3 regions of the Actinoplanes sp. GCM10030250 genome follow, and region 1 is predicted to be linked to each of the others. Evidence: riboswitches for the same ligand, from Rfam matches in the RefSeq annotation. Region 1 holds a riboswitch; each other region holds the start of a gene.
The links. A riboswitch is a leader RNA that binds a small molecule or an ion and turns the genes downstream of it on or off. The one in region 1 is predicted to bind cyclic di-AMP.
Positions count from the first base shown of each region.

Region 2: linked by a shared signal. The riboswitch ahead of ACFQV6_RS28940 (C40 family peptidase) and the one ahead of ACFQV6_RS29775 (NlpC/P60 family protein) in region 1 are both predicted to bind cyclic di-AMP.
Region 3: linked by a shared signal. The riboswitch ahead of ACFQV6_RS43260 (transglycosylase family protein) and the one ahead of ACFQV6_RS29775 (NlpC/P60 family protein) in region 1 are both predicted to bind cyclic di-AMP.

Region 1 is NZ_JBHTDO010000027.1:91,282-101,040, reverse strand. It holds gene cydC (thiol reductant ABC exporter subunit CydC) at 1-3,281, opposite strand, end outside; gene cydB (cytochrome d ubiquinol oxidase subunit II) at 3,365-4,345, opposite strand; gene ACFQV6_RS29790 (cytochrome ubiquinol oxidase subunit I) at 4,354-5,760, opposite strand; gene ACFQV6_RS29785 (BlaI/MecI/CopY family transcriptional regulator) at 5,834-6,187, shown strand; gene ACFQV6_RS29780 (M56 family metallopeptidase) at 6,184-7,095, shown strand; cyclic di-AMP (ydaO/yuaA leader) riboswitch at 7,204-7,341, shown strand; gene ACFQV6_RS29775 (NlpC/P60 family protein) at 7,356-8,345, shown strand; gene ACFQV6_RS29770 (AAA family ATPase) at 8,541-9,759, shown strand, end outside.
Region 2 is NZ_JBHTDO010000026.1:55,664-65,422, reverse strand. It holds gene ACFQV6_RS28965 (UDP-N-acetylmuramoyl-L-alanyl-D-glutamate--2,6-diaminopimelate ligase) at 1-643, opposite strand, end outside; gene ACFQV6_RS28960 (penicillin-binding transpeptidase domain-containing protein) at 701-3,010, opposite strand; gene ACFQV6_RS28955 (hypothetical protein) at 3,137-3,640, opposite strand; gene rsmH (16S rRNA (cytosine(1402)-N(4))-methyltransferase RsmH) at 3,880-5,004, opposite strand; gene mraZ (division/cell wall cluster transcriptional repressor MraZ) at 5,244-5,675, opposite strand; gene ACFQV6_RS28940 (C40 family peptidase) at 6,303-7,082, opposite strand; cyclic di-AMP (ydaO/yuaA leader) riboswitch at 7,122-7,297, opposite strand; gene ACFQV6_RS28935 (MurT ligase domain-containing protein) at 7,686-8,906, shown strand; gene ACFQV6_RS28930 (type 1 glutamine amidotransferase) at 8,896-9,609, shown strand; gene ACFQV6_RS28925 (TVP38/TMEM64 family protein) at 9,752-9,759, shown strand, end outside.
Region 3 is NZ_JBHTDO010000066.1:13,039-22,797, reverse strand. It holds gene ACFQV6_RS43275 (LysR family transcriptional regulator) at 1-601, opposite strand, end outside; gene ACFQV6_RS43270 (YybH family protein) at 672-1,037, shown strand; gene ACFQV6_RS43265 (MerR family transcriptional regulator) at 1,088-1,957, shown strand; gene ACFQV6_RS43260 (transglycosylase family protein) at 2,743-3,309, opposite strand; cyclic di-AMP (ydaO/yuaA leader) riboswitch at 3,308-3,480, opposite strand; gene ACFQV6_RS43255 (saccharopine dehydrogenase family protein) at 3,687-4,916, shown strand; gene ACFQV6_RS43250 (class I SAM-dependent methyltransferase) at 4,897-5,496, opposite strand; gene ACFQV6_RS43245 (GNAT family N-acetyltransferase) at 5,676-6,284, shown strand; gene ACFQV6_RS43240 (DNA glycosylase AlkZ-like family protein) at 6,304-7,398, shown strand; gene ACFQV6_RS43235 (hypothetical protein) at 7,413-8,192, shown strand; gene ACFQV6_RS43230 (SPASM domain-containing protein) at 8,471-9,460, shown strand; gene ACFQV6_RS43225 (Gfo/Idh/MocA family protein) at 9,468-9,759, opposite strand, start outside.

The DNA of each region.
Region 1 (9,759 bases):
TCATCCAAAATCAGCAAACCCGGCTCCGCCAACAGCGCCCGCGCCGTAGCCACCCGCCGCCGCTGCCCACCCGACATCGTGCTCCCACCCGTGCCCAGCCACGTGTCCAGCCCGTCCGGCAACTCCCCGAACCACCCACGCAACCCCACCCGTTCCAGCACCGCGATCAGCTGAGGGTCGGTCGCGGCAGGTGCCGCAAGACGCAGATTCTCTCGTACGGTCGAAGCGAACACATGCCCCGTATCCTCCCCAACCAGCACCACCCTCCGCCCCAGCCCTCCTCCGCCCGGCCTCCCGGCGCCGCTCCCGCCGATCTCCACGGTCCCGGCCCACGGCGTCAGGAGTCCCCCCAGGACCGCCGCCAGCGTCGACTTCCCCGACCCCGACCGCCCGGTGATCGCCGTCCGCGACCCCGGCGCCAGCTCCAGGTCCATCCCGTCAAGCGCCGGTCCCCGCTCCGGATCCCACCCGGCCACCAGCCCTTCGACCCGGACCGCGCACCCCCGCCCCTCCGGCGCGGCGCCACCCGTCACCCCTTCGCCGCCCGGCTGCCCGCTCGTAGTCACTGGTTCCGCGGTCAGCTCGGCCACCCGCTGGTCCGCCCCGGCGGCCTGACGGCGCGCGATCGCCGCCTCCGGCAGCGCCACCACCGTCTCACCCAGAACGATCATTCCCAGGAGCAGCACGGCACTCCACTCCGCCGACAGCCCGGCCCCCGCGAGCACCAGGGCGGTCCCTGCCGCCGCCGCGCCCCAACCCAGGTGCGCCACCGCCGCGGCCAGCCCGGCCGCACGCGCCGCCCGCGCCTCCAGTTGAGCGAGGGTCCGGCTCCGTTCCTCCGGTACGGGACTCCGGCTCGCCCCCGCCCCGATCTCCTCGACACCGTCCACTGTCTCCACCACGGCATCCCGCAGCGCGGCCCGCGCCTCCCCGGTGGCCGCCTCCGACCGAGCCACCTGCCATCCCGCGATCGCCGGCGCCACCACCCCCGCCACCAGCACCCCCACCGCCAGCGGCACGATCATCCCCGGAGCCGCCCACACCGCAGCCGCTCCCGCAACGGCCACCGTCACCGCCGCGGCCAGAGCCGGCAGCCGCCCCCGCAACAGCCCGTCCACCTGAGCGTCCACGTCGTCCACCAGCCGGGTCAGCAGATCCCCGCGCCGGTGCGCCCGCCTACCCGGCACCCGCGGAACCAGCTCCGCGTACACCCTCGCCCTCCGCCCACCCAGCCGGGCGAACGCCAGATCATGCGCGACGAGCCGCTCCAGGTACCGCAGCAGTGGCCGCGCCACCGCACTACCCCGCACCACCACGACGGCCGCCGAGAGCGACAGCACCGGCGGCAACGACGACGCCCGCACCAGCAGCCACGCCGCCGCCCCGGTCAGCAGAATCCCGGCCAGCGACGCCCCGGCCCCCAGCGCAACCGCCACCCCCGGCCGCCTCGCCCACCCGCCAGCTGGATCATCCCGGCTGGTGGTGAGTGCTGTTTCCGGGGCGTTGAGACGACCCTGGGAGCCAGCTGGATCATCCCGGCTGGTCGTGAGTGCTGTTTCCGGGGCGTCGAGACGCCCCTGGGAGCCAGCCGCGGGGGAGGGCAGGTCGACGATCCGGTCGGCGGCGGAGAGCAGGGCTGGGCGGTGAGCCACCACGAGGACGGCAAAGCCGCGGGCGGAGAACTCGCGCAGCCGGGCGATCACCAGGCGCTCGGTGAAGGCGTCCAGGTGAGCGGTGGGCTCGTCGAGGAGAAGCGTGCCGACGGACGTACCCGGGGCGGCGGCCTCAGCGCGGTGAAGCAGTGCTGCCAGAGCCAGGCGCTGCCGCTGGCCGGAGGAGATCCCGGAGCCGTACTCGCCGAGCGGCGTGGTTCCGCTGATCTCGCCGCCCAGTCCGACGGTCCGGAGAGCGGCCCGGATGTCGCCAACGCTCGTGGAGGGCGGGAAGACATCGGCGACGGTTCGGGCGTGCGGCAGCGCCGGCCGCTGAGGAAGATAGAACGTTCTACCAACAGCGATGGCCCCAGCCTCCGCGGGGTGGAGTCCGGCCAGAACACGCAACGCCGTCGTCTTCCCCGCACCGGACGGACCCCGCAGCGCCACCATCTCCCCGCCCCGCACACCCAGCTCGTCCAAACTGACCGCACAGCCACGCCCACCCGGGTAACGGGCCCGCAACCCGGTCACCCGCACACCCCACCGCCCGGCAGCGACCGGACTGAACGCGAGCCGGACAGAACTCGCCGTGGTCGTACCGTCGATGGCGACGGCGGAAGGCGGCGGGGTCAAAGGGCCGCGAGCGGGCGAGCCGGGAGCCAAGGAGCCCGGAGCGGCAGAGCCCGGGGTGAGGATCTCGTCCACGTCCGCGATGACGGCTGCGGCATCGGCCGAGGCGTGGTAGCGCGCCGCCATCTCCCGCAGCGGCCGGTACGCCTCCGGCGCGAGCAGGATCACCAGCAGCGCGGGAGCGAGCTCCATCGTGCCCGCGGCCACCCGGAGCCCCGCCTGCACAGCGATCAGTCCCACCGACAGTGTCCCGACCAGGTCCAGGGCGGTCGACGACAGGAAAGCCACTCGCAGCACCCGCAGGGTCGCCTTCCGGTGCCGGTCGGTCAGCTGGGCGATCACCCGGGTCTGGCGTGCGGCACGTCCGTACACCTTGAGGGTCGGGAGGCCGCGGACAACGTCGAGGAAGTGACCCGCCAAGCGTGCGTCGGCCGCCCAGCGCTGCTCGGCACGTGCCTGCGTGGCCCAGCCGATCAGCGCGCCCAGCAGCGGCAACAGCGGCAGCGTGCACAGCGCGATCACCGCGGACGCCGGGTCCACGGCGAACATCACGACGACCACCACGGGTGGCAGGATCACGCCGAGGACCAGCGCCGGAAGGTAGCCCGAGAACCAGGGCCGCAGCGAGTCGAGTCCCGTACCCAGTACGGCAGTCAGCCGCCCCGCCCCGTAGGACGCCACCCAAGCGGGCCCCCGCCGCACCACCTCCCGCAGCAGGGAGCGCCGGAGTTCGTCGGTGACCCGCGCCGCCGTACGCCGGGCCACCACCTGTTCCGCCCAGGCCAGCCCGCCACGCACCGCGAACGCCCCGCCGAGCAGCGCGATCGCCCCGGCACCCCGCCCGGTCACGATCCCGCACAGCGCCATCGCGATCACCAGCGTCGCCGCCGCCTGCCCGATCCCCACGGCCGCCAGCACAGCGATACCCACCCGGCTCGCCCGCGCATGCCGCAACAACCGCGGATCAACAGGCCCCCGCCGCCCGATCTTGGACATCTGAGCCGCCGATAGCCGGTCTGGTTGTCCAAGATCGCCCCGAGGAGCCGCTTCTGACGCGGAAGCCGAAACCACCGGCGCGCTCACGACGACACCCGCTCACTCGCCACCCGCCGCCGGAACACCCAGTACGACCACACCTGATAAACCAGAACCCCCGGCAGCACCAGAACCCCCGCCACCGTCAGCAACCTCAACGCCTCGACGCCAGCCGCCGCCGACTCCCGCGTCAACGACCACCCCGGATCCAAGGTGCTCAGCAGCACCACATCCCCGTGCACCGTGAACACCGCCACCACACTCCCCACCACAGCAGCCGCCACAGCCCCGAACGCCGTACCCTCCCGCCCCCGCCGAGCCTGCAACCCCGCCACGAACACCAGCGCCGCCGCCGCCAGCACCACCCGCGACCCCGTACCCACACCCAGGATCAAAAGCGCAACCGCCCCCACCGTGCTCACATGCCGCGCCAGATCGCGCGCCCGCTTCCGCACCGGCCCGGTGGTCCGCAGCGCCAGGAACGTCGCACCGAGAAGCACCGCCCCGAGCAGTCCCGCCAGCGCACCCAGCCCCGCCGCCGGCGTCACCAGCGGCCCGAGGCTGCGCCCCATCCCGGTCCCGGCCACCTCGCCGTCCGCCCGCAGGGCCAGCCCGTGCACGAAGATCCCGAGCACCGCACCCCACAGGAGCACGATCCCGGCCGAGCTGACCGACAGCAGGACGTCGCACCGCCACCGCCACGACGGCGACGAGTGCTTCCCGCGGAACTCCAGCGACACCCCGCGCACCGCGAGCAGCAGCAGGATGAGAACCATCGGCAGGTAGAGGGCCGACAGCATCGCCGCGTACCAGTCCGGGAACGCCGCGAACGTCACGCCGATCGCCGCCACCAGCCACACCTCGTTGCCGTCCCAGAACGGCCCCACCGTGCGGACGATCGCGCCACGCTCGTGCTCGTCGCGGCCGAGCACCGGCCCGAGGATCCCGACACCGAAGTCGAATCCCTCGAGGACGAAGTAGAGCACCCACGCGAGGACGAGCACCGCGAACCAGAAGGTGATCACAACAGCTCCTAGTAGGCCGGAACGGGTTCGGAGGAAACGGGCGACTCGGCGGGAACGAGCGGCCGGCGCGACAGGTGGACGACGAGCCGGCACCAGGCCACCGCCAGCAGCCCGTAGATCAGGGTGAAGCCGGCCAGCGACACGATCACTTCGGTCCGGGTCAGCCCGGGTGAGATGCCGTCGGCCACCTTGGAGATCCCGAACGCCAGCCACGGCTGCCGCGCCGTCTCCGTGAAGATCCAGCCGAGCGTGTTCGCCGCCGCCGGCAGCAGGGGTGCCAGCAGGGCGAAGCGGCGCAGCCACCGTGGCGTTCCCCGGCCCGCCTGCAAGAATCGGGGGAGCAACGGTACGCGGAAAGCGCGCCCGCTCGACCACAGGTGATAGGCCGCCAGCGCCATCCCCAGCACCCCGACCCCGATCATCAGCCGGAACGTCCAGAACGCCACCGGGATCATCGGCACGTAGCTTCCCGGCCCGTACTCGGCCACGTACTGCGCCTGCAGATCGTCGATGCCCTGCACGGTCCCGCCGAACGACCCGGTGCCCAGGAACGACAGCAGCCCCGGGATCTCGATGCTGAAGAACGGCCGGTCGTGCCCCAGTTCCCCGATCGCGAAGATCGAGAACGGCGCGCCGGTGGTCGTCTCGTACAGCGCTTCGGCCGCGGCCATCTTCATCGGCTGCACGGCGGTCATCACCTTGCCGAGGTGGTCGCCGCTGATCGCCGTGACCGCGCCGCCGGCCAGCATGATCCAGGCGCCGAGCCGGGAGAGCGTACGGAAGGTCGCGTCCGCCGCCACCCGCCAGATCCCGATCGCCATCAGCAGCCCGCCGCCGGCCATCGCCGCACCGCCCATGGTGTGCGGGAACGCCGCGAGCACCACCTCGTTGGTCAGCAGCTGCGTGAAGCTGGTGAGGTGCGCCCGCCCGGTGTCCGGGTCGAGGGCGTACGCCACCGGGTTCTGCATGAACGAGTTGGCCGCCAGGATGATGTACGCCGAGAGCAGTGTCCCCACGGCGACCACCACGATCGTCGCGGCGTGCAGCCGGCGGGGCAGGCGGTCCCACCCGAAGTACCAGAGCGCGAGGAACGTCGCCTCGAGGAAGAACGCCAGCATCCCCTCGATCGCCAGCGTCGGCCCGAACACGTCACCGTAGAACCGGGCGAACGCGCTCCACCCGAGCCCGAACTGGAACTCCTGCACGAGCCCGGTCACCACGCCGACCGCGAACGTGACGATCAGCAGCTTGCCGACGAACTTCGTCAGGTGCAGGAAACGGTCCTGCCCGGTGCGCATCCAGGCCAGCTGGAGCCCGGCGGCGGCACACGCCAGCGAGATCGACACCGGCACGAACAGGTAGTGGTAGATCGTCACGACCGCGAACTGCAGCCGGGTCAGGTCGAGCACGTCCACGAAGGCCCCCTCTACGACGACTCGTAGTAGATACTACGCCGTGTAGTACGACAGTGTGCAGTAGGATGGCGGCATGGCGATGGGCGATCTCGAGCGCGAGGTCATGACGAAGCTGTGGGACGCGCCGGAGCCGCTCACCGTGCGGCAGGTGCACGACCTGCTCAGCCGTGACCGCGACCTGGCCTACACGACAGTGATGACCGTCCTCGACCGGCTCGCCAAGAAGGGCCTGGTCACCCAGCAGAAAGCCGACCGTGCCTACCGGTACGCGCCGTCGCAGACCCGCGAGGAGATGACAGCGGGCCTGATGCTCGACGCGCTGAGCGCCACCCCCGACCGCGACGCCGCCCTGGCGTACTTCGTCGGGCAACTGCCGCCGGAGGCACTCGCCGCGGCGATCGAAGCGGTGCGCTCGCCGAAGAAGTGACAGCCCTCCTGCTCGGCGCGCTCGGGCTCACCCTCTCGCTGGTGGTGCCCGGCATCCTCGCGAACGCCCGCTGGCCGGACCGCGCCCCGGTGGCCGCCGTGCTGCTCTGGCAGGCCGTCACCCTCACCGCGGTGCTCTGCGCGCTCGGCGTCGTGCTCGCCGCACCCGAGGAACTGACCCGGGCGGCCGGTGCCCGCCACCCCGAGACTGTCGCGGCGCTCGTGTTCTCGCTCGCGGTCGCCGCCACCATCGTGGTCCGGCTGCTGATCTCGCTCGGCCGGGTGAGCTACCGGGCCCGGGCCCGCCGCGCCCGGCACCGGATGCTCGTCGACCTGCTCGACCGGGTGGAACGGCACGAGGACCTGGGCGGGGAGGAGGTGCGCGTCCTCGACGGCCCCCTCCCGCTGGCCTACTGCGTGCCCGGCCGGTCGCCCCGGGTCGTCCTCAGCGACGGTGTGCTGCGGGTCCTCGACCGGGAGCAGGTCGGCGCGGTCCTCGCCCACGAGCGGGCCCACCTGCGGCACAAGCACGAGCTGGTGATGGAGTCGTTCACCGCGTTCCATCGAGCCGTGCCCCGTCCGCTGCGCAGCAGGGCGCCGCTGGACGCCGTACACCTGCTTCTGGAGATGGTGGCCGACGATGCCGCGCGCCGCCGCACCGGGCCCGCGCCGCTGCGGGCCGCGCTCGCTCGCCTCACCGACGCCGTCCCCCTGTCGGAGGAGGTGACCGGCGACCCGGAGGGTGAATCCCGGCGCCGCCGACTGTCCCGGCTGGACGGTCCGGGCCGCAACTCGGCCATCCTGGCGGTGTCCGCTACCACCGCCGCGGCCGGTCTCCTGGTGCTACCCACCGTGATCCTGGTCGTACCCTGGCTGGGAAAAGCGCTCGACACCTGGCCTTTCCGGTAGCTCACCGTGACCAGGCTGGTGCGTAAAGTCCCGAGCTTCATTTGCCTCCATGATCCGAGTACGGTGGTCCCCGGTCCGGCAGCCCCCAATCGTCCCCCCGGCCGATCTGACGGACCACCGCCCAATCGCCCTCCGGGGTGAACCGGGGACCCAGGTTTGTGGGGTGAAGCCGCGGAGTTCCGCGGCCGGGTGTGCTTCCCGCCCGAACCCGTCAGCTAACCCGGTCGGCGGCTGACAGGAAGAAAGGACGAAGCACCTACGTGAAACGGATTGGCGCGCGGCGCGCTGGTCTCCTGCGCGGGCTGGCACTCGTCGTGGCATCCGCCGGACTCGTTCTGACCGGACCGGCCGCTGCCCATGCCGAGCCCACGCCCTCCAGCGTCGAGAAGCAGATCGACACGGAGTGGAACAAGCTCGAGCCTGTCATCGAGCAGTACAACGACGTGCACGGCAAGCTGACCAAACTGCGCAAGCAGCAGAAGGATCTGGCGAAGACCCTGGCGCCGCTGCAGGCTCAGGTGGACGCCGCGATGGTCGAGGTTCGCGGCCTCGCGGTCGACGCCTACATGCAGGGCCCGCCGAGCACTCTCAACGCCATGCTGATGAGTGGCAACGCGACGGGCCTGGCCGAGAAGCTCACCCTCCTCGACCAGCTGGCGTTCAACCAGAGGCAGTCGATCGCCGACGTGGCGAAGCTGCGTGACAAGTACGCCGCCGACAAGGCGAAGGTGGACCAGCTCGAAACCGAGATCGCCGCACGCGACACCGACCTGGCGTCGAAGAAGAAGGCGATCGAGGGGGAGATCAAGGACCTCCAGAAACTGCGGATTCAGGCGTACGGCACCGCGAACGTCGACGACGGCGCCTTGCGGACCGGACCCTGCCCGGTCACGTACACCAACGACAAGGGTGGTCGCGCGGCCCAGAAGGCGTGCGATCTGATCGGCAAGCCCTATGTCTTCGGTTCCAACGGCCCGAACAGCTACGACTGCTCGGGTCTGACGCAGGAGGCGTGGGGTGCGGTCGGCGTGCACCTCGAGCACTACACGAAGGACCAGTACGGTTCCACGAGATCGGTGAGCCGGAGTGAGTTGCAGCCAGGTGACCTGGTCTTCTACTACTCCGACGTGCACCATGTCGCGCTCTACATCGGCGGCGGCAAGGTGGTGCACGCACCGCACACGGGAGACCACGTGCGGATGGCGACGATCGATCGAGGCCCGATCGCCGGCTACCGCAGACCGGCGTAAGGCCTGTGCGAAAACGGTCGCTGTCAGTTTCTGGCAGCGGCCGTTTCGTTTTTCATCGTACGGTCGGCCCGTCCCACCGCGGCGGTTCCTGCGGGACCCTCCAGGCTCCCGAGCAGCTCTCCCGGTCCGCGCTCCCGGCTGCCATGACGCCGCTCCCCGGCATGGCCTCAGCGGGCCGGGGCATAATCGCCTCTCATGAGCGACGCCTTGATCGACAGCCTCACCGCCGCGGTGCAGGCACGTCCCGACGACCTGCCGTTGCGGCTGCACCTCGCCGAGCTGCTGGTGTCCGCCGGCCGGGGCGCCGAAGCGATCGGGCACGCCGCGCAGGTCCTCGCCCGCGAGCCGGGCAACACCACCGCCCAGCAGCTGATGTCCCGTGCTCTGGGCCCGTCGGCGCCCGCCCAGCCCACTCAACCCCCCGCCGCCCCACCCGTCACGCAGCCCGCCGCCTCACCCACTCAGCCCGCTCAAACGCCCGCTCAACCCCCCGCTCAACCCCCCGCTGATGCCGCACCCCCCGCTCAGCCCGCTCCCGCCGCCCCCGGAAACGTCGACTGGGCCGCCCTCGAGCAGCAGTTCGGCGACGTCGTCCCACCACGGTTCGCCCGCGCCGACGGCAACCCCGACCCGATCCAGGGCCACGCCGACCGCGCCTTCGACATCGAGCACTCCACCATCACCCTCGCCGACGTCGGCGGGATGGCCGAGGTCAAGAAGCGTCTCGAGGTGTCGTTCCTGGGCCCGCTGCGCAATCCGAAACTGCGCAGCCTGTTCGGCAAGAGCCTGCGCGGTGGCCTTCTGCTCTACGGCCCGCCCGGCTGCGGCAAGACGTTCCTGGCGCGGGCCGTCGCGGGGGAGATGGGCGCCTCGTTCATCTCGCTGAGCATCACCGACGTGCTGAACATGTGGATCGGCAGCTCCGAGCGCAACCTCCACGACCTGTTCGAGTCGGCACGCGGCCACGCGCCGTGCGTCCTCTTCCTCGACGAGATCGACGCGCTCGGGCACAAGCGGAGCCAGTTGCAGTCGTCCATGCGTACCGTGGTCAACCAGCTGCTCACCGAACTGGACGGCGTGGACGGCGGCAACGACGGCGTGTTCGTGCTGGCGGCCACCAACGCACCCTGGGACGTCGACGCGGCCCTGCGGCGGCCGGGGCGCTTGGACCGTACCCTCCTGGTGTTGCCTCCGGACGGCCCCGCGCGTGCCGCCATCCTGGAGTTGCACCTGCGTGATCGCCCGGTGGCGGGCATCGACCTGGCCCAGGTCGCCGCCGCCACCGAGCACTACTCCGGCGCCGACCTCGCGCACCTGTGCGAGACCGCCGCCGAGTACGCGATGCGCGACTCGATCGCCACCGGCGACATCCGCATGATCAACCAGTCGGACATGCTCGCCGCCGCCCGCGAGA
Region 2 (9,759 bases), on a different contig from region 1:
CGAAGTTGGTGTAGCCACCGGCCGCGAACCGGATCCCGTCGGCCCGGCCCATCACCAGCGCGTGGCTGGAGACCTCCATGACCACCGCCCGCACCCCGCGCTCCAGCCCCGCGGCCAGGATCGCCTGGAGGTCGGTCGCCTCCGGTGTGGTCCGCACGCTCTTCACGACCAGGTCGCCGATCCGGGTCTCCACCGTGCCGACCAGCCCGGTCACCAGCCCGGCGGCGCGCAGCCCGGCCTCGACCAGGTACGACGTCGACGTCTTGCCCGCCGTACCGGTGATGCCGATCATCGTCAGCCGCCGCGACGGCTCGCCGTAGATCGCGGCGGCCGCGGCGCCGAGCACCGCCCGCGGGTCGTCAGCGATCAGCACCGGCAGACCCGCGGCGAGCGCCGCCTCCCGCCCGGCCGGATCGGTGAGCACCGCCGCCGCTCCGGAGCGCGCCGCGTCCGCGATGAACTCGGCGCCGTGCCGGTTGGCACCGGGCAGAGCCGCGTACAGGTCGCCAGGACGAACCGCGCCACTACTGTGAGTAGCCCCGGTGACCTCAGCGTCACCACCCGCCTGCGCTGCCGGCAGCAACTCGGCGAGCTGCTGCAACGGGAACGGCGCGACGGTCTCGGGGCGGGGAATGCCGGACACGGCGTCAGACCCTACCCCTAGCCGCCCCGGTTGCTGTCAACGCCATGCGGCTCGACTTCATGGATGGATCTTGAAGTTGGGCGGCTTCGTACCGGATGGTGGCACACGGTAGTGAAGCAGTGCGTAGGACATCATCTGGCTGAATGCGGGTGCCGCCACGACACCGCCGCCGCCGCTGGAGACGTCCATCGACACGGCGATCACGAACCGCGGGTCCTCGGCCGGTGCCATGCCGACGAAGGAGCTGGCGTTGTGGCTGGTGTACTGCCCGTCGATGAGCATCGCGCCGGTGCCGGTCTTGCCCGCCACCCGGTAACCGCCCACCGCCGCCGCGCCACCGGTGCCGCCCTTGACGTCCACCACGGCCTCCATCATCGTCCGCAGCTGCGCGGCGATACCCGGATCGAGGACCTTGCGCGTCACCGGCGCGGGGGCCGGGGTCACCTTGCCGGTCTCGCCGGAGATGGTCTCCTTGACCAGGTGCGGCTGGATCCAGGTGCCGTCGTTGGCGATCGCGTTGTACCCGGCGGCCATCTGCATCAGCGTGGCCGAGACGCTGTGCCCGATCGGCACCGAACCCGGCGCCGAACCGCTCCAGTCCTCAGGCTTGAGCAGCTGACCGTCGGCCTCGTAGAGCGTGCCCACCCCGGTCGCCGTACCAAGCCCGAACTTCTGCTGGTACTCGTAGATCTTCTCCTTGCCGAGCATCTTCCCGATCAGGATGGTGCCGACGTTGGAGGAGTACGCGAGCAGCCCGGGCATCGTCATCTCGGTGCCCTTGTCCTGCGGGTGGGTGTCCGTGAACGGCGTACCGCCCAGCTCGATGGCCGGCCCGATCGTCAGCGTCGACTCGGGCGTGATCAGCCCCTCCTGGAGCGCGGCACCGAAGATGAACGCCTTGTGCGTCGACCCCGGGTCGGTGACGACGCTGGTCGGCACGTCGGCCCGGTCCTCCGCGTCCGCCTTGTCCGGCTCGGCCGCGCTGTAGGCCGGATAGCTCGCCTGCGCCAGCACCTCACCGGTCTTCGCGTCGAGCACCACCGCACCGGCGATGCCGGCGTTGCGCTGCTCCGCCTCGGCGTCGAGGATCTGCTGCACCTTGTACTGCAGGTTGCGGTCGATGGTCAGCTTCAGCGAGTTGCCCGGCTTCGCGGCCGTCTCCCGCTCGTACCCGCCGGGGATCGGCGCGTTCAGGTTGCCCCGGCCGATCTCGAAGACCCGCTTGCCGTCGGTGCCGTGCAGCAGGTCGTCGTAGCGCGCCTCCAGGCCCTCCAGGCCGTGGTGGTCGTCGCCGGTGAAACCGATCAGGTTCGCGGCCAGATCCTTGCCCGGCACATCACGCCGCTCATCGCTGTGCGTGTTGATGCCCGGCAGGTTCATCGCCTCGATCTCGTCGGCGGTGGCCACGTCGACACCACGCGCCAGGTAGCGGAACTGCGTCCACCCACCCAGCACCTTCTTGCGCTTCATGTTCGCTTCGAGCTCGGACCGCGCGACGGTCAGCAGCGGCGCGAGCCGGTTCGCGATGGCCGGGATGTTCTGCTGGAGCCTGACGTTCTCCGGGTCGGCCGACACATAGCGCGCCTCGACACTGTGCGCGAGGACGTTGCCGTCCCGGTCCAGGATGCTGCCGCGCGGCGCCGGTAGCTTCACCGTGCTCAGCCGCTTCTCGCGCAGCTCCATCAGGCTGTGCGCCTCCGCCGGCGAGGTGGCCACCTGCAACACGACCAGCCGCACACCGATCGTCACGAACAGCGACAGCGCCAGCACGGTCCCCAAACGCAAACGCCGCGTGCTGTTGGCGAGCTTCGGCGGCTCAGCGGGGATTGGCCGTCGTTCCGGCCGCTGTCTTTCGGGCTTGCGGTCCGTGCGGCCGGTTGCGCTCCGCCGTGGTCCGTCTGATCCCTTTTCGGTACGAGAAGCGCCGCCACCCTTCCGGAAAGACGTCCCCCTCCCGTCACCGGCGGCAGAAGGGCGCCCGCGGTCCGGCTCTCGCGTGCGCGATGAGGGCTTGGAAGGCTCCTCGGGCGCGCTCCGCCCTCGGGTCCGCTCGCTGGTGTCCTTGTTCTCGCTCTGCTTGCGCGTCTCAGCGCCGTCGGCCGGCTCCGCGCCGCGCCCGCCCCGCCCGCGGGACCGCTGACCGGTCTCACCGCCGTCGAGGACCTGCAGTGCCGGCCGGAACGGATCAGTGGTGCGCCCGGACCGCGGCAGCCGCCCCCGCTCCGCGACGGTCCTGCCCCGCGGGGTGTAGGCACGTGCATCCCCGATGCTGGACCGCCCACGCCGTCCCGCCCCGTCCTCACGCTCGTCCTGCTCACCCTGCTCGGGAAGATCACGCTGCCCCGGAAGGTCCCGCTGCCCGGGCAGATCACGCTTTCCGTGACGGTCGCGCTCTCCGTGACGGTCGCGCTCTCCGGGCAGATCACGCGCGGAACCGCGCCGGGGTGTCGTCCCCCGGCGCGGATCGTCGTCGGCTCGCGGCGCCACGGCGGCCTACTGCCCGGTACCCGCGGACGGCGACACGGTGGCACTCAGGTAATCCTGGGCGGTCACCGCGACCTTGCCACGACCCGGCGTCGGCGGGCGGACGATCTTCCCGTCCGGCAGCCGGATCATGGCGGGCGCGTCCGCGATCACCAGGCCGAGCCGGCGCGCCGCGGCATGCAGGTTGCCCGGGTTGGACGCCTGGATGAGCTGCTGCTGCAGGCTCTGGTGCTGCTTGTCGAGAGCGGCCTTCTCCTTGCGCAGAGCGTTCAGGCGGAAGGACTGCTCCATCGTCTTGGTGTTGATGAAGAGGATGCCGAGCACACCGATGAGCACCACGGCGATCACGGCCGCGGCGAAGGTCGCCCGCGGTGCCCGGATCGGCAGCGGCGGCGCCACCCACAGCTTCGGCCGATCCCCCGGCCGCGGAGTGTCGGCGGTGACCCGCAGATCGCTGACCTCGAGCGCCAGCGCGGCGGTACCCTCCACCGGCCCGGTCTCGTCACTCCGCATCCCTGACCGGCGCGTGTCGGCCCGGCCCGCCGACTGACGCGCCCCCCGGGCGCCAGTCACCCGAGCGCCAGTCCCCCGGGCGCTCGCCTCCTGTGCACCAGCTCCCCGAGCGCTCTTTCCCCGAGCACCAGTCCCCCGGGCGCCCGCTTCCCCGCTCTGCGCATCGCGGCCGCCCCCGGTGTTACGCGACTGCGCCGCTCGGCCCCCCGACCGCGGCGCGTCGTAACGCTCGCTCATGCTCATCCCTCCCCCTGCTGAGTCGCCCCCGGGCGTAACCGCCCTCGTCCCCCACGCGTTGTCTCCCGGGGCTGCTCCGGTTTCCCCTCCCGCGCGGGCCCCGACACCCGGGGCCGTTCGCGGCCGGCCCCCGATGCCCGGTTGAACGCCTGTCCCTGCTCTTCGCCGATCCGCTCTTCGCCGATCCGTTCCACCGCGCGGAGCTTCACCGAGGCCGCCCTCGGGTTCTCCGCCACCTCCGCCTCGCTGGGCGGCTCGGATCCCCTGGTGAGCAGCCGCAGCGTCGGACCGGTTCCGGGCAGCTCGACCGGCAGGTCGATCGGCCCGGTGCTGCGCGACCTCGCGGTGAGCGCGCGCTTGACGATCCGGTCCTCCAGTGATTGATAACTCATCACCACAAGTCGCCCCTTGGGCGCCAGAGCGTCCAAAGCATGCGGAACCGCTGACTCGAGGACCTCGAGCTCGCCGTTCACCTCAATGCGTAGTGCCTGAAACGTCCTTTTTGCGGGATTTCCACCCGTTCGGCGCGCGGCGGCTGGTATAGCGTCCTTCACCAGCTCGGCGAGCCGCGCCGTCGAGGTGATCCGGCCCTTCGCCCGCTCCCGCACGATCGCCGAGACGACCCGCGGCGCGAACTTCTCCTCGCCGTACTGCCGGAGGATCCGAACCAGCTCACCCGGCTCGTACGAGTTGACGACCTCCTCGGCCGTCGCGCCGCGGGACTGGTCCATCCGCATGTCCAGCGGCGCGTCCTGCGAGTACGCGAAGCCGCGATCCGCCTCGTCCAGCTGCAACGAGGAGACCCCGAGGTCGAACAGTCCGCTGTGGATCGCCGGGATGCCGAGCTCGCCGAGCACCCGCGGCAACTCGTGGTAGACCGCGTGCACCAGGTGGACGCGGTCCTCGAAGCGGGCCAGCCGGTGCCGTGAGTGCGCGAGTGCCTCGGTGTCCCGGTCGAGTCCGATCAGGACCACGTCAGGGAACCGCTCCAGCACCGCCTCGGCGTGCCCGCCCAGCCCGAGCGTGAAGTCGACGTGGACGCAACCCGGCAGGGCGAGGGCGGGACCGAGCAGCTCGAGGCAACGCTCGAGCAGCACCGGAACGTGTATGCCCCGCGGCTCCCCCATGACGACCCCCACTGCCCCACTTGATGCGTCTCACCCGGTTGTTTCCCTGCCGTACCGGCCCGGCCGCCCATCCGTACCGCCAGATCCCCATCCGCTCATGTCCCGGCCCGGACTTGCCCGGCCCCGGACACGCGCCTGGCGCCGGGGAAGAGGCGCCAGGAGCGGGAGCGGCTGGAGATCTCGCAGTACGGCGGCAGTGGCGTCCGGGCCGCGCCGGCGGCCCACCGAGGTGCCACGCCCTACAGTCCGCCGGGCAGCACCCCCTCCTCGATGTCAGCGAAGTCTTCCTCGCTGGCCGAGAGGTAGTCGTCCCAGGACTGCTTGTCCCAGATCTCGACCCGGGTGCTGGCTCCGATCACCACGAGGTCGCGCCCGAGGCTCGCGTAATCCCGCAAGTGCGCCGGGATGGTGACCCGGCCCTGCTTGTCGGGAACCTCGTCGTGCGCGCTGGCGAAGAACACCCGGCTGTAAGCCCGGGCGGCCTTGTTCGTCACCGGCGCCTCACGCAGCTGACCGGCGATGCGCTGGAATTCCGGCATCGGGAACACATAAAGACAGCGCTCCTGCCCCTTGGTGATCACGACACCTCCCGCCAGCTCATCACGGAATTTCGCCGGAAGGATCAGCCGGCCCTTCTCGTCGAGGCGCGGGGTGTGCGTGCCGAGGAACATCGGCCCTTCCCCCCTTGCCGTGGCGCCCGCTCCTTCGCGGTGGAGACGGTCCGCCTGTCAACTCGGGCCGGCAGGCCTCGGTGAACTTCCTTGCCCTGCCACTGCGCTCCACTCTACTCCACTTCCCTCCACCTGCAACCCGAAAGCGAACGCTCGCGAGCCGTTTTCGCGGACGAAAGCCCAGTTCAAGGGCGGTGGGGCGCAGTGGAGGGTCAGAGCATGATCAACGAGGTCCGGTTTCCGACATCGGGCGCACGAGGGCCGAAAAGTCCGCCGATTCCGGGCTTCGCGGACCGTTTTTCGCCCGCCGGGGAGGAAAGTGGGGGCCTCGGGGAGGGTCGCGGGGAGGAAAGTGGGGCCGGCGGACCGCCGAACGCAGGAACGCCTGTGGGGCGTGACCCGGACTCGGGTCACGCCCCACAGGCGTCGATTCTTGCTCAGCGGACGATGCCACCACACCGTCGCGCTACACCTTACTTACTTAGGTGCGCTGTGCTCATGTCCTACTACGTGCGCTGTCCTACTTACTACGTGCTTGCTTACTACGTGCTTGCTTACTACGTGCTTGCTTACTACGTGCTTGCTTACTACGTGCTTGCTTACTACGTGCTTGCCACGCGCGCCGAATCAGGCGACGAGGCGGCGTACCACATAGTTCTTGTTCCAGATCTTGTGCTTGCCGACCCGGGCACCGGTGTGCGGCGAGTCGTACACGTAGCCGTTTCCGGCGTAGATCCCGGCGTGGTAGCCGTAGGACCCGTTGCGGAAGACGATCAGGTCGCCGACCCTCTTGTTGCTCTTGGCGACCGACTTGCCGTACCGCTGCTGCGAGTTCGCCTTGTGCGGCAGCTTCTTGCCCGCTGCCTTCTTGTAGACGTACTTGGTGAAGCCGGAGCAGTCGAAACGCTTCGGCCCGGACGCGCCGAACTTGTACAGCGCGCCCTTGTGCTTCTTGGCCTCGGCGAGAACCTTGGCGCCGCTGGCCTTCACGGAGACCTTGATCTTATTGGTGGTCACCTGGTTGAAGCCGTTCCCGGTGAAGATCGTCCGGGTCCACGCGGTCGCCTGGGGCTTCGCGCTGAGCGTGACCGTCCCGTTCTGGTTGCGAACGGTCTCGGTGTCCCACGTCCGCCAGGCGCCCTTGCTGTAGCCCTGGAGCCGGACCGTGCCCTTGGCGATCTTGCCGGTACGCGGGTCGATCACCTTGGCGGTGACCTTGAGGGTGGAGCCCCACTTCAGGCTCCGGGTGCTGACCTTGGTAGCGGCCAGCTTGGGCGTGACCTTCACCGCGGCGGCCGCGGCCACCGGGGTGGGAGCGGCGGCAGAAGCGGCCGAAGTGGCCACCAACTGACCGGCGCAGAGGCAGAGACCCAGAGACAGTGCGACAGTGCCGGTACCGACGGACATGCGACGGCCCCGGCGCGAACTGTGTTCGTGCACGGTAGAGAATTCCCTCCGGCACGCCTGCGAGGTTAGCTGTCGGGTTCGGGCGGGAAGGTTGCCCGGCCGCCGAAGCGGCTTCACCCCGAGGTCCCCCAATGCACCACGCGGAATGCCGCGGTGCGGGAGGACCGATATTGGGTTCCCCGTCCCTGCCCCCTGATGCCTGATGCTTTCGTGCTTGGGGTGATCGCGCCGTCCGGAACGGGGCAGGGCTCGGCGTGAACCAGTCCGGCGCGACCGGTGAGCGGTTGCTCCCGGCCCAACCTTGCTACCTGAATCCGGGCGTGATCGTCACCGTGCGCATCGTCACCCTGAGTAATTGGCATAAACGGTCATGTCCAGTTTGTTACCTCCGCGAGACAAATGCCATTACTCAATGCGGTCACTCGGGCACAGAAGGTAGAAGGTTACGGGTGAAACAGAACACACAAATAGTCTCGCCCCGTCTCGCAACATGACCGAAACGCCCGGACCGGCCAAAACACCGACCGTGCGATGATCTTGATGGTCTGGCAACTGGTCGTAACCTTCGCGTCCGGTACCCTCGCTGGCGTGACGGACGGGAAATTGCCTCTCATCGCCAAGGTCGCGACCTCCGTGTCGAAGACCGCTGCGGCGCTCTCCAGGGCCGCGGGACGCGGCGACGGCTCGGTGATCGGTGGCTGGATCGGCCTCAAGATCGACCCCGACCTGCTCAAGCATCTCGCGTCGGGCCGGGCCGTGGCGCTCGTCTCGGGCACCAACGGCAAGACCACCACGACGCGGCTCACCGCGGCCGCTGTCGGTTATCTCGGCCGGGTCGCCACCAACTCGTTCGGCGCCAACATGCCGACCGGCCACACCTCGGCGCTGGCGAAGGAGGGGCACACCCCGTTCGCCGTGCTGGAGGTCGACGAGCACTACCTGGCTCAGGTCATCGACGCCACGAACCCCCGGGTGGTGGCGCTGCTCAACCTCTCCCGCGACCAGCTGGACCGGGCGAAGGAGGTGGCGATGATGGCGCAGCTGTGGAAAGCGGCACTCGCCGGCCACCCCGACATCCGGGTGGTCGCCAACGCCGATGACCCGATGGTGGTCTGGGCGGCGAGCACCAGCCCGCAGGTCACCTGGTTCAGCGCCGGCCAGCGCTGGCACGACGACTCGTTCGTCTGCCCGGAGAGCGGCCACCCGATCGAGCGGGCCAACGGCGACTGGTGGTGCGCCGGCTGCCCGCTGCGCCGCCCCCGGCCGAACTGGACGGTCGAGGAGGAGGGCGTGATCGACCCGCGCGGCGACTGGCACATGGTGAAACTCCAGCTGCCGGGCCGCGTCAACGTCGGCAACGCGGCCACCGCTCTCGCCGTCGCGGCCGAGTTCGGGGTGCGCCCGATAGAGGCACTCCCCCGCCTCTCCCGGGTGACGTCGATCGCCGGCCGTTACGCACAGGTGGATCGGGACGGGCGCAACATCCGGCTGCTGCTCGCGAAGAACCCGGCCAGCTGGCTGGAGGCGTTCGACATGGCTGATCATGCCCCTACGCTGCTCTCCATCAACGCACGCGACCCCGACGGCCTGGACACCTCATGGCTGTGGGACGTCGATTTCGCACCGCTGCGCACCCGCCCCGTGCTGATCACCGGTGACCGTGCGTATGACCTCGCCGTCCGGCTCGAGGTGAACCAGGTGCCGTTCCGGCACGTACTCAGTTTCGACGAGGCGTTGCGGGCCGTACCCCCCGGCCGCCTCGAAGTGATCGCCAACTACACGGCGTTCCAGGACATCCGAGCGGAGTTGGACCGTGTCAACTGAGGCCCTGCGGATCGTGTGGATCTACCCCGACCTGCTGTCCACCTACGGTGACCGGGGCAACCTGCTGATCCTGGCGCACCGGGCGGCGGCCCGCGGCATCCCGGTCGAGACCTACGAGGTCCGCTCCGACCAGCAGATGCCCACCACCGCCGACATCTATCTGATCGGCGGCGGCGAGGACGGCCCCCAGTCCCTCGCCGCGCAGCGCCTGATCGCCGACGGCGGCGTGCACCGGGCGGTCAACCAGGGTGCCGCCGTGCTGGCGATCTGCGCCGGTTACCAACTCTTCGGTCACTCGTTCTTCGCCAAGGGGGCCAAAGTCGCCGGGCTCGGCCTGCTCGACATCTCCTCGGACCGGGGCGAGACCCGGGCCGTCGGAGAGTTGCGCGGCGACATCGACCCCCGGCTCGGGCTGCCGCCGCTCACCGGCTTCGAGAACCACGGCGGTCGTACGCATCTCGGCCAGCACGCCGCACCACTGGCCCGGGTCACCGCCGGCGTCGGCAACGACGGCCAGACCGAAGGCGCCTGGGCAGGCAAGATCCTCGGCACCTACTCGCACGGCCCGGCGCTCGCCCGCAACCCAGCGATAGCCGATCTGCTACTGAACTGGTCCACCGGCGCGGATAGGCTTGCGCCCCTGGACGACACCTGGCCCGACCGGCTGAGGGGCGAACGGCTCGCCGCCGCGACCCCGGCCTGACCCGCTAGACCTTGACCTGAACCGACGACAGTTGGGGCGGTATGCCTGCATGACCGACATCCTGATCGCCCCGCGGGGCGTTGACTCCGCGGACCCTCAGGCAGTTGCTCACGCTGCGCCATCCGCCACAGCTCCCCAGGCTGTGGCCCC
Region 3 (9,759 bases), on a different contig from region 1:
TGCCGGTTCCCACTGGGAGAGAAATGATCGGGTACGCAGAAAGTGAAGTCACCTGAAGACGGCCCTTCCGAGCGAGACTGCTGTCCCGGAGTGTCAGGGCAACGAGGCGTTCTCGGCTGATTATGTGGGCGGCCAAGTGTTCGGGAGGTTCGCCGGACAAGCCGACAAGGGCCACATCAAACATTCCAGCACGTACGCCGGCGACCAATTCGTTGGAATTGGCCTCGACCAGTTCCAGGTCGATGTCGGCGTGCTCGTGGTGGAAGGCGGCGAGTGCGTCGAAAAGGGGTGCGACTTCGCAGCCGATCACCATGCCGATGGAGAGACGGCCTCGAATCAGGCCGTTCACGTCGTCGATCGCGTCGCGGAGGTCGGCGGCGGCGTCCAGGGCGGCGCGGGCGAAGCGCAGGGCCGCGGACCCGGCGTCGGTGAGCTTGGCGGTGCGTCCGGTGCGGTCGAAGAGACGGGCGCCGAGTTCGTGTTCAAGTGCCTTGATCTGGGCACTCACCCCGGACTGGGTGATGTGCACGCGCTCGGCGGCGCGGGTGAAGTTGGCCGTCTCGGCGACCGCGACGAAGTACTCCAGCTGCCGCAGATCCATGAACAGTGATTGTAGATGGCATAAGAACTATGCGTTGGACTTCTCGTCCGTCTCGCAGAAGACTTGAGCCATGACCGATCGAGAGAAGGCCTACCGGCCAGAGGATCTGACCCGGCTGTTCGTGGAGCGCGCCAACGCCAAGGACGCCGAAGGGCTCGCCCTGCTCTACGAGGAGGATGCCGTGATGGCGTTCCCACCGGGCAGCCAGACGCGCGGCCGCAAGGCGATCCAGGCGCTCTGGGGTGAGCTGCTGCCGAAAATGCCGCAGTTCGAGCCGGAGGAGCCGCTGCCCACGCTGCTCAGCGGTGATCTGGCACTGACTTCCACACCGCCCAAGGACGGGTCAGGGGCACGCGCGCAAGTCGTGCGGCGGCAGCCGGACGGCAGCTGGCTGCGGGTGCTCGACCAGCCGGAGTTCGTCAACCCGCGAGGCTGAGTGGTCCGGCGGCTTGCCCTTCCTGTTACTGCAAGGGTCAACCTGTTCACATGTTGTCGATCAGCGAGTTCAGCGAGATGTGCCACCTGTCGCCGCAGGCTCTGCGCTTCTACCACGCCGAGGGTTTGCTCGTTCCGGCCGAGGTGGACGAGCGGACCGGCTATCGGTCTTATGCGTTCGAGCAGGTGGAACAGGCCATGCTGATCACTCTTCTGCGGGACACCGGTATGAGCGTCAAGCTCGTCCGTCAGGCTCTCGACGAGCCAGACCGGGCTGCTGCACTGGTTGACCTGCACAGCGACGAAGTTCACCGGCAGCGGCAGGCTCAGGACGAGGCGATTCAGGCCGCTCGTGCGGTTTTCGGCACGCAGCCGGAAGCTCAAATGCGGCACGTGCCGGCGATGACCGTGGTGGCCACGCTGGTGCACGGCACGCCGATCGGGCGTAACGCGCAGGAGTGGGAGGAGGCCGAGACGATGATCGAGTCGGCGGCGGCCGAGCTGGTCAAGACGGTGGAGGGCGCCGGCGTCACAGTGCGGGGTGCGCCATGGCGGACGCTGGCGCTCGATGGCCCTAAGCAGGACAGGCGTGTCCTTGACGGCGAGGGCCCGTTCTGGATGGCCAAGGTGCCGGTGGACGCGCCGGCGGAGGTGCTGGCGGCCCTGCCGGAGGATCTGCAGGTTCGGGTGGAGGAGGCGCGCGACGAGCTTTCGATCTTCATGCCGGGCCGCAACACGATGGCCAAGTACTGCACGATGATCCTGCGCCTGCTCAACGCCTGCCCGCCCGACGGCGAGAGGTTCGTGAACATCGCACGCCTACGCCAAGAGGTTCAAGCGGACGGTGTCCTGAGCAGCGCACCCCTCCAGAGCGTCGAAAACGTTGAAAGCGTTGAAAGCCGACCGGAAACGACCAGCTGATCGACGCCATCAACAGCACTCGGCAACGCCTGCTCAGTTGGATGCGAGCACGCCAGGTCTTAGCGGTCACCGAGGCCGCCACAGCAGCCTCGCCACCCGGAATGGCGCGCGTCACGACGCGAGCGCATCACCACGCCAACGCTTCACGGCGCGCGTCACCGCGCGGTTGCTTCACCGCGCGGTTGCTTCACCGCGCGTGCGTATCACGATGCGCACGCTTTGCGGCGCCGCTGCAACGCCATGCCAGCGCTTCGGGATGCCAGCGCTTCGGAGCGGGTGGCGGGCGGCAGGGACGGCGCAAGCGACGGTAGGGGCGCACGCAACGCGACCGTGCGCTTCTACACACGCCGGAGCACCCGCTCCTAGCGACAGCCGGCTCGTACACAACCCGACCGTGCGCTTCTACCCACGCCAGAGCAACAACCAGCTCTCACACAACCTCACCGTGCGCGCCCACTGGTCCAGGCACCCGTCAGGGTGGAGGCCCGCGGCGGTTCGCATGCCGGCCGGCCCAGGTCCAGCTGAACGTGAGTGCTGTATCCGGCGCCGCGAGACAGCCATCCATGTTCACCAGAACGCCCGTGCCGCGCGTGAAAATCTGGCGCTGGGCAGGGAAGGTCGACCCTCATCCCAAAATCTGGGACGCGACAGAGGGCGCGCCGGTAGCCGACCAGCCCGACCAACGCCTGCGCCTGCGCCTCGCGACCCAAGCACCGCCACGGTCGCGGCCTCAGCGACAACCGCCGACTGAGACCGCGAACCAAGACGGCAGGAAAACCCAGCCCTCACACCGTGAGGCGCTGCCCGGCATACAGGAGGTGTGGACTCTTCAACACGTCGTCATTAGCCCGGTAGAGGGCACGCCAGCCCCCACGAACGTTGTACCGATGGGCGATAGCGGCGAGGGTGTCGCCACGACGGACGACGTGAGTGCGGGTGGCGCCGCCCGAAGCCCTCCGCATCGTCGCTGACACGGGCTGAGGCGTGTAGGCGTGACGCCTGCCGCAGTGCGGCCACGCACCGATGCCCTGGCCGCGCAGTACACGCTCGGCGACGAGGATCTGTTCGGACTTGGTGGCCTGGTTGGCGGTGGTTGCGTACTTCGTGCCGCCGTAGGCACGCCACGTGCCGCGGCTGAACTGAAGGCCGCCGTAGTAACCGTTGCCGGTGTTGATGCGCCAGTTGCCACCGGACTCGCAATGGGCAATCGCGTCCCAGTTCACGCTGGACGCTCGGGAAGGTGCGGCGGAGGTGGGGGAGGGGGGCCCGAGCAGCACGAAAGCCCCAGCCCCGGCAAGCCCCACAGCAACCATGCCGAAGGCACGATGAACCCGCTTGTTGATCTGAACCATGAGTTGTCCTCCACGCCTGCGAGGTCAGCTGTCGGGTTCGGGCAGAGGTGCCCGGCCGCGTGCTGCGGCTTCACCCCGAGGCGCATCAGCGCCGAGGAACTTTTGGGTCCCCCGCTCCATGCCTTTGTTTCTTAGACCGTGGTCGGCGGCAGGACTCGGCGTTCCGGCCACGGTGTCCGCCACTGCGGACTGCCGACGGTAGCCACCACCCGACGAGGCTGGCCATGCCTCTACGCGGGACCGGTGACCTTGTTCTCAACAAATTAGCCGCTTTGATCTTATTTTGTGTGACTAACTCACCAGAATTTCGTGCCTGGCCTACCAGCTGGTAACCACGACGCTGCGGACACTCCACCGAGGGTGCACAATCGGCAGCCATGAGCGATGGAGCCCGCGAGTTCGAAGTGATCGTCTACGGTGCCACGGGTTTCGTGGGTGTCCTGACAGCACGGCACCTCGCCGCGCACGCCCCGGCGGGTACCCGAATCGCATTGGCCGGGCGCTCGCCGGAGAAACTGGAGGCGGTTCGCTCACGTCTGGGTGTTCAGTGGCCAATCGTTGTGGCGGACGCCACAGACGCCGAGGCGCTGGCCGCGATGGTTGCCCGCACGAAGGTGGTCATCACCACCGCGGGGCCTTATGCGAAGTACGGCCGCATTCTGGCGCGCGTTTGCGCCGAAGCGGGTACCGACTACGTGGACCTGACCGGTGAGGTCCTTTTCGCACGGGACAGCATCGACGAGAACCATGAGGTCGCGAAACGCACCGGGGCGAGGATCGTCCACTCTTGCGGCTTCGACTCGATCCCGTCCGACATCGGGGTTTATGTCCTGCATGAGCAGGTACGGGCGGACGGCGCCGGTGAGCTCACCGACACCACGCTGGTGGTGACCAGCATGAAGGGCGGTGTCAGCGGCGGCACCATCGATTCGATGCGCCACCAGCTCGACCTGATGAAGAAGGACCGGCAGCTGCGCAAAATCGGGGCCAGCCCGTACTCGCTGAGCCCGGACCGCGCGGCGGAGCCGGACCTCGGCCGGCAGCCGGACATGCTCACCCTGCCCGCTTCCGAAGTGGATCCGAGCCTGCGCGGGCACCTCGCGCCGTTCGTCATGGCGTCCTACAACACGCGGGTCGTCCGGCGCAGCAACGCGCTGCTCGGCTGGGCGTACGGTCGCCGTTTCCGCTATCGCGAGGTGATGAGCGCCGGCACCTCCGCGCTCTCCCCCGTGATCGCCCACGGCACCAAGTTCGCGCTGGGCGGCCTGGTCCTGGGCCTGGCGCTGCCGCCGACGAGGTTCGTCCTGGACCGCATCCTGCCGAAGCCGGGCTCCGGCCCGAGCGAGCAGACCCAGCGCAACGGCCACTTCACGATGGACATCTTCACCACCACCACGGACGGCTCGCGCTACACGGCCCGGGTCCGCGCCAAGGGCGATCCCGGTTATGCGGCGACGGCCATCATGCTCGGCGAGTCCGCGCTTGCTCTGGCTCTTGACACCAAGCAGTCCGAGGGTGGCGTGCTCACACCCGCCACGGCGATCGGCAGTGCACTCGTCGACCGCCTCCGCACCGCCGGTCTGGAGATCACGGCACGAAAGCTATGACGTGGAAGACGTGCCAATGTTTCGGCCCGGTGTAGGCCATTCCCGGCGCGTCCTCCTCGTACCAGTGCTCGATCTCCAAACCGTCCAGCAGCGCCCGCACCTCGGGCGCGCTGAGAAACGTCATGGCCGGATCACCCGCCCACGTGTCGTTCACACCGAAGATGTCCACCGCCAGTCGCCCGCCCGGCCGCAGCGCCGACCGAATCTCCGTCCACAGGCGGTCGAACGATTCACGTCGTTGAAAGGGCAGCGAGTACCCCGCATAAACGAGATCGGCCGCGGGCAGATCAGTCACATTCTCAAAGCCACTCACGCGTACGGTCAACCCCGCATGCCGGCCCCCGATAGTGCGCAACAGACGCGCCTCCGTGCCCGGCTCGCTGTCCACGGCCGTGACCCGCCAGCCCTCCTCGAGCAACGCCCGGGTCTCGCGCCCTCCACCGCAGCCGAGGTCGATCGCGGTGCGCCCATTGCCCGGACCCGCCAACTCCATGACGCGGTGACACTGTTCCCGGATGTCGCGGCGGGTCTGGCCGGCGTTGTACTCGGCCCAGTGCCCGGGCGCATGACGATTCGACATAGCTGGATCATCTCAGTACGAAGATCTGGCAAAGGTGGCAAAGCAGCCCTGCGGGTTCGAAGACCACGGTGCTCAAGAGCGGTATCGCGGATCCGGCGACGGCGGTGTTGGAAATCCCTCAGCGCATTCATATCGATCCCTACTAGCAGCAACCGGGTCCTTATGGGCAGGATTCGGTGGTGACCGCCGACCCTCTGCCCTATCCGCTGAGGTTGACGGGAATCGGCATCGTCCTGCGTGAATGGCGACCTGAGGATCTGACCGACCTGGTGACGCTGCTCGACGAGCCGGAGATCGCGCGCTGGACGCCGATGCCGTCACCGTTCGACACCGAAGCCGGCCTGGCCTATCTCAAGCGTGCCCATCAGGGCCGCACCACCGGCAGCCGGATCCAGCTCGCGATCACCGCTGACGGTCATCGCCCTCTGGGCGAGGTGCTGCTCTTCGGCGTCAACGCGGATCTCCGCGAGGCGGAGATCGGCTATCTGGTGGGTCACCCTCATCGGCGGCGCGGCCTCGCGTCGGCGGCCCTGTCAGCCCTTTCGGGGTACGCCTGCGGCACCCTCCGTTTCCGCCGGCTGCTCCTGAGGATCGACCCGGCGAACATCGCCAGCACCCTGGTCGCCCGCCGCTGCGGGTACTGGCTCACCGGTGAGCCGCCGATCCACCAGGAGGGCCCGTACGGGCCGACCCGCCTGGAGACCTGGGAATACGTCGACGGCAGGTCCGGCACCCGGCCGGAACGGCAGAAAAATGTCGCATCCCGGCGGTACGGTCGTCGCACCTAGAAAGCCGGGGGGGGCGCCAATGATCACCGTGGACCGGAAGCAGGTCATGGCCTACCGCCTCGCCGCCCTCGGGCTCGCCGTCCGCACCGATGAGCGCCCCGCCGGCCTGCCGGTGCTCGACCTCGGCCTCCAGGAGTACACACCCGGGTCCACCATGGTCGCCCTGGCCGCCCGCACCAGCGCCACCCCCGACGACGACCGCCTGACCACCGTCTGGGCCGCCCGGGGTGCCCCACACCTGCATCGCCGCACCGACCTGCCCGACCTCGTCCGGCAGCTCTGGCCGCTCACCGACGCCGACGCGAGCTCGCGGATCAACAGCGCGCAGATTCCCGACGGGGTGCCGCTCGGGATCCGCGCGTTCACCGTGACGGCGGAGGCGTTCCGTCAGGTGGTGACCGCCCCGATGCCCCGCGGCGAGGCGAGCACCGAGGTGAGCAGGCGGGTGCCGCCCGAGCTGACGTATGACTGCCGCGGCTGCGGCGCCCGGCACATCGCCGGCAACGTCTGGCAGCACGCCGGCCTGGCAGGCGGCATCGAGGTTCTCTCGCGCGGTCGCGACGCCCTGCTCGGCCCGCTCGCCGCCACCCCGGCGATTCCCGAGACGAATGCCGGCATCGACCGGTTGATCGAGACCTACCTGCGGTTTCTCGGGCCGGCCTCCCCGGCCGAGGTGGCGAAATATCTCGGCAGCTCCACCACGGAGATCCGCAAGGTGTGGCCTTCCACCCTGACCGAGGTGCGGGTCGACGGGCGGAAGGCGTGGCTTCCGGAGGCGCGGGTCGCCGAGCTGACCGCGGCGACGACCCCGGAGGGCGTCCGCTGGATTCCCGCGATGGACCCGCTTCTGCAGGCCCGTGACCGCGACCTGCTGCTGCCCGACCGGGCCCGGCAGAAAGAGGTGTGGCGTTCCCTCGGTAACCCGGGTGTCCTGCTGGTCGACGGTGAGTTCGCCGCCGTGTGGCGGGCCAAGATGGCCGGCCGCAAGCGGGTGGACCTGTCCGTGACGCCGTTCGCGCCGTTCATCGCCGGGGACAGGCGGCGTGTCGAGGCCGAGGCCGCCGAGGTGGCCCGTGCCCGGGGAGTGCCGGAGGCCACCGTGACCTTCGAGTGACGGACAATCGCGGGGTGACCACGATCGGGTTCCTGCACACAGCGGAAGTGCACGTTGCGACATTCGGCCGGCTCCTGGCAGAGCTGGCGCCCGGGCAGCCGGCCCTGGATCTGGTGGATGAACGACTGCTGGCCGACGCACGGGCCGGTGGCCTCACCCCGGAACTCGCGGATCGGGTGCGCGACCGCTTGAACGAACTGGTCGCCGGCGGCGCCGGATTGATCGTGTGCACCTGTTCCACCATCGGTGCGGTGGCGGAGGAGTCCGCCGCGGCGCTGGGCGTGCCGGTGCTGCGAGCGGACCGGCCAATGGCAGAAGCCGCGGTCGCCGCGGGCAAACGAATCGGCGTGATCGTCACGACGGAATCCACACTGGAGCCGACTCTGGACCTGCTCCGGGAGAGTGCCGCCCGATCCGGTGCCGAGGCGAGCGCCGGGGTCGGGGCGGGTGCCGGGGTCGGGGCGAGCCCCGGGGTCGGAGCGAGCGCCGGGGTCGGAGCGAGCGCCAAGGTCGGGGCGGGTGCCGGGGTCGACGCCGACGCCGACGCCGGTGTGACGCTGGTGCCTGTGGTCGCCGCCTCCGCGTGGCGGCATTTCAAGTCCGGTGACCTGCGGCGTTACTACGAGGAGATCGCCGCGCAGGCTCGCGGCATCGCGCCGGAGGTGGATGTGATCGTGCTGGCACAGGCGAGCATGACCCCGGCCGCGGAGCTGATCGACGGCCCTCCGGTGCTCACCAGCCCACGATCCGCCGTCGCCGCAGCAGTGGCCCAGCTGCCGTCCCGGCACCCGTAAGAGCGGCGCACCAAAGAAAGTTCGAGATTCCGGGCAACCTTTGCGCCCCGAACCGCCACCTTCACGTGTCACCCCCACCCGGCAATCGCCGACCGCGCGCGCCACAGCGCGGGCGTCGCCACAGCAAAGCGTCGCCACAGCAAGCGTCGCCACAGCAAAAAGGCGCCACAGCAAAAAGGCGCCGCCACAGACCGGAGGGGTCCGGCTGCCATCGAGGGGCGGCAGCCGGACCCCTTCGCCACCTGTTTCCGGCGTCTCAGGTTGGGCATGCGGCCGCCATGCCGGTCGAGCTGAGCCCACCGCTGCCCGCCCACCTCCAGGTCGAGGTCACCTCCGCCTGCAACCTGCGCTGCACCATGTGCCTGGTGCGCTACCGGCCACCGGTCAACAAGCTGGCCGGGGCCATGCGCCCGGAGCTGTTCCACCGCTTGGTCGACGACGTGCCGCTGCGGCAGGTCACCCTTCAGGGCCTGGGTGAGCCGCTGCTGTCGCCCTACCTGCCGGAGATGATCGCCGCCGCGGTGGGCCGGCGTATCCGGGTCGGTTTCAACACCAACGCGACGCTGCTCACCCGCCGCCGGGCCGAGGAGATGGTCACGAGCCGTGTCGACTGGCTGCACGTCTCCCTGGACGGTGCGACGGCCGGCGCCTACGAGGCGATCCGCGAGGGTGCCCACTTCGACACCGTGATCGCGAATCTGGCCGGGCTGGTGGCGGCCAAACGTGCGGCGAACAGCAGCACACCGTGGGTCCGTGTGGTCTTCGTGGCGATGCGCGACAACGTCGCGGAACTTCCCGGCCTGGTCCGGCTGCTGGGTGACATCGGTGTCGACGAGCTGCGGGTGCAGAACCTTTCGCACAGCTTCGACGACACCGACCCGGCCGGGCGCTACGACGAGATCCGGGCCTTCACCGCGGACCAGGCTTTGTGGACCGGCGCCGACGTGGAGCGGGCCACGGCCGCCTTCGGCGAGGCCGCCAGAATCGCCAAAGATCTGGGGGTACGGGTAAGACTGCCCCGCTTCCAGGACGAGGGCGGCGGTGGCTGCACCTGGCCCTGGGACGCGGCCTACATCACCAGCTCGGGGCGGGTCCAGCCGTGCTGCATGGTGATGGGCGACGACCGCATCTCCCTGGGCGACCTGAACGAGGCGAGTTTCCCGGAGATCTGGCACGGCACGGCGTACCGCGATTTCCGCAGGCGGCTGGCGAGCGCCGAGCCACCGGACGTCTGCAAGGGCTGCTCCCTCTACCACCACACGTTCTGAGCCGGTTTCAGCGGCGCGGTTTCACCCAGGTTCCGGACTCCGCCGACGCCTGGATCGCGTCCAGCACCTCGGCGGCCCGGATCGCGTCGTCGAGCGTCGCCCCGTGCGGCACACCCTCCACAACGGACCGTAGGAACAGCGCCGCCTCGATCACCTTCAGGTCGTCGTAGCTCATCGCGTTTCCCGCGCCCGGCTGGAACGCCGCGAACTCGCCGTCGCCCGGGCCGGCGAACACGGTGGCGTCCCCGATCCGCAGCTCCCCCATTCGGCGGAAGTCCCAGGACAGCACACCCGACGAA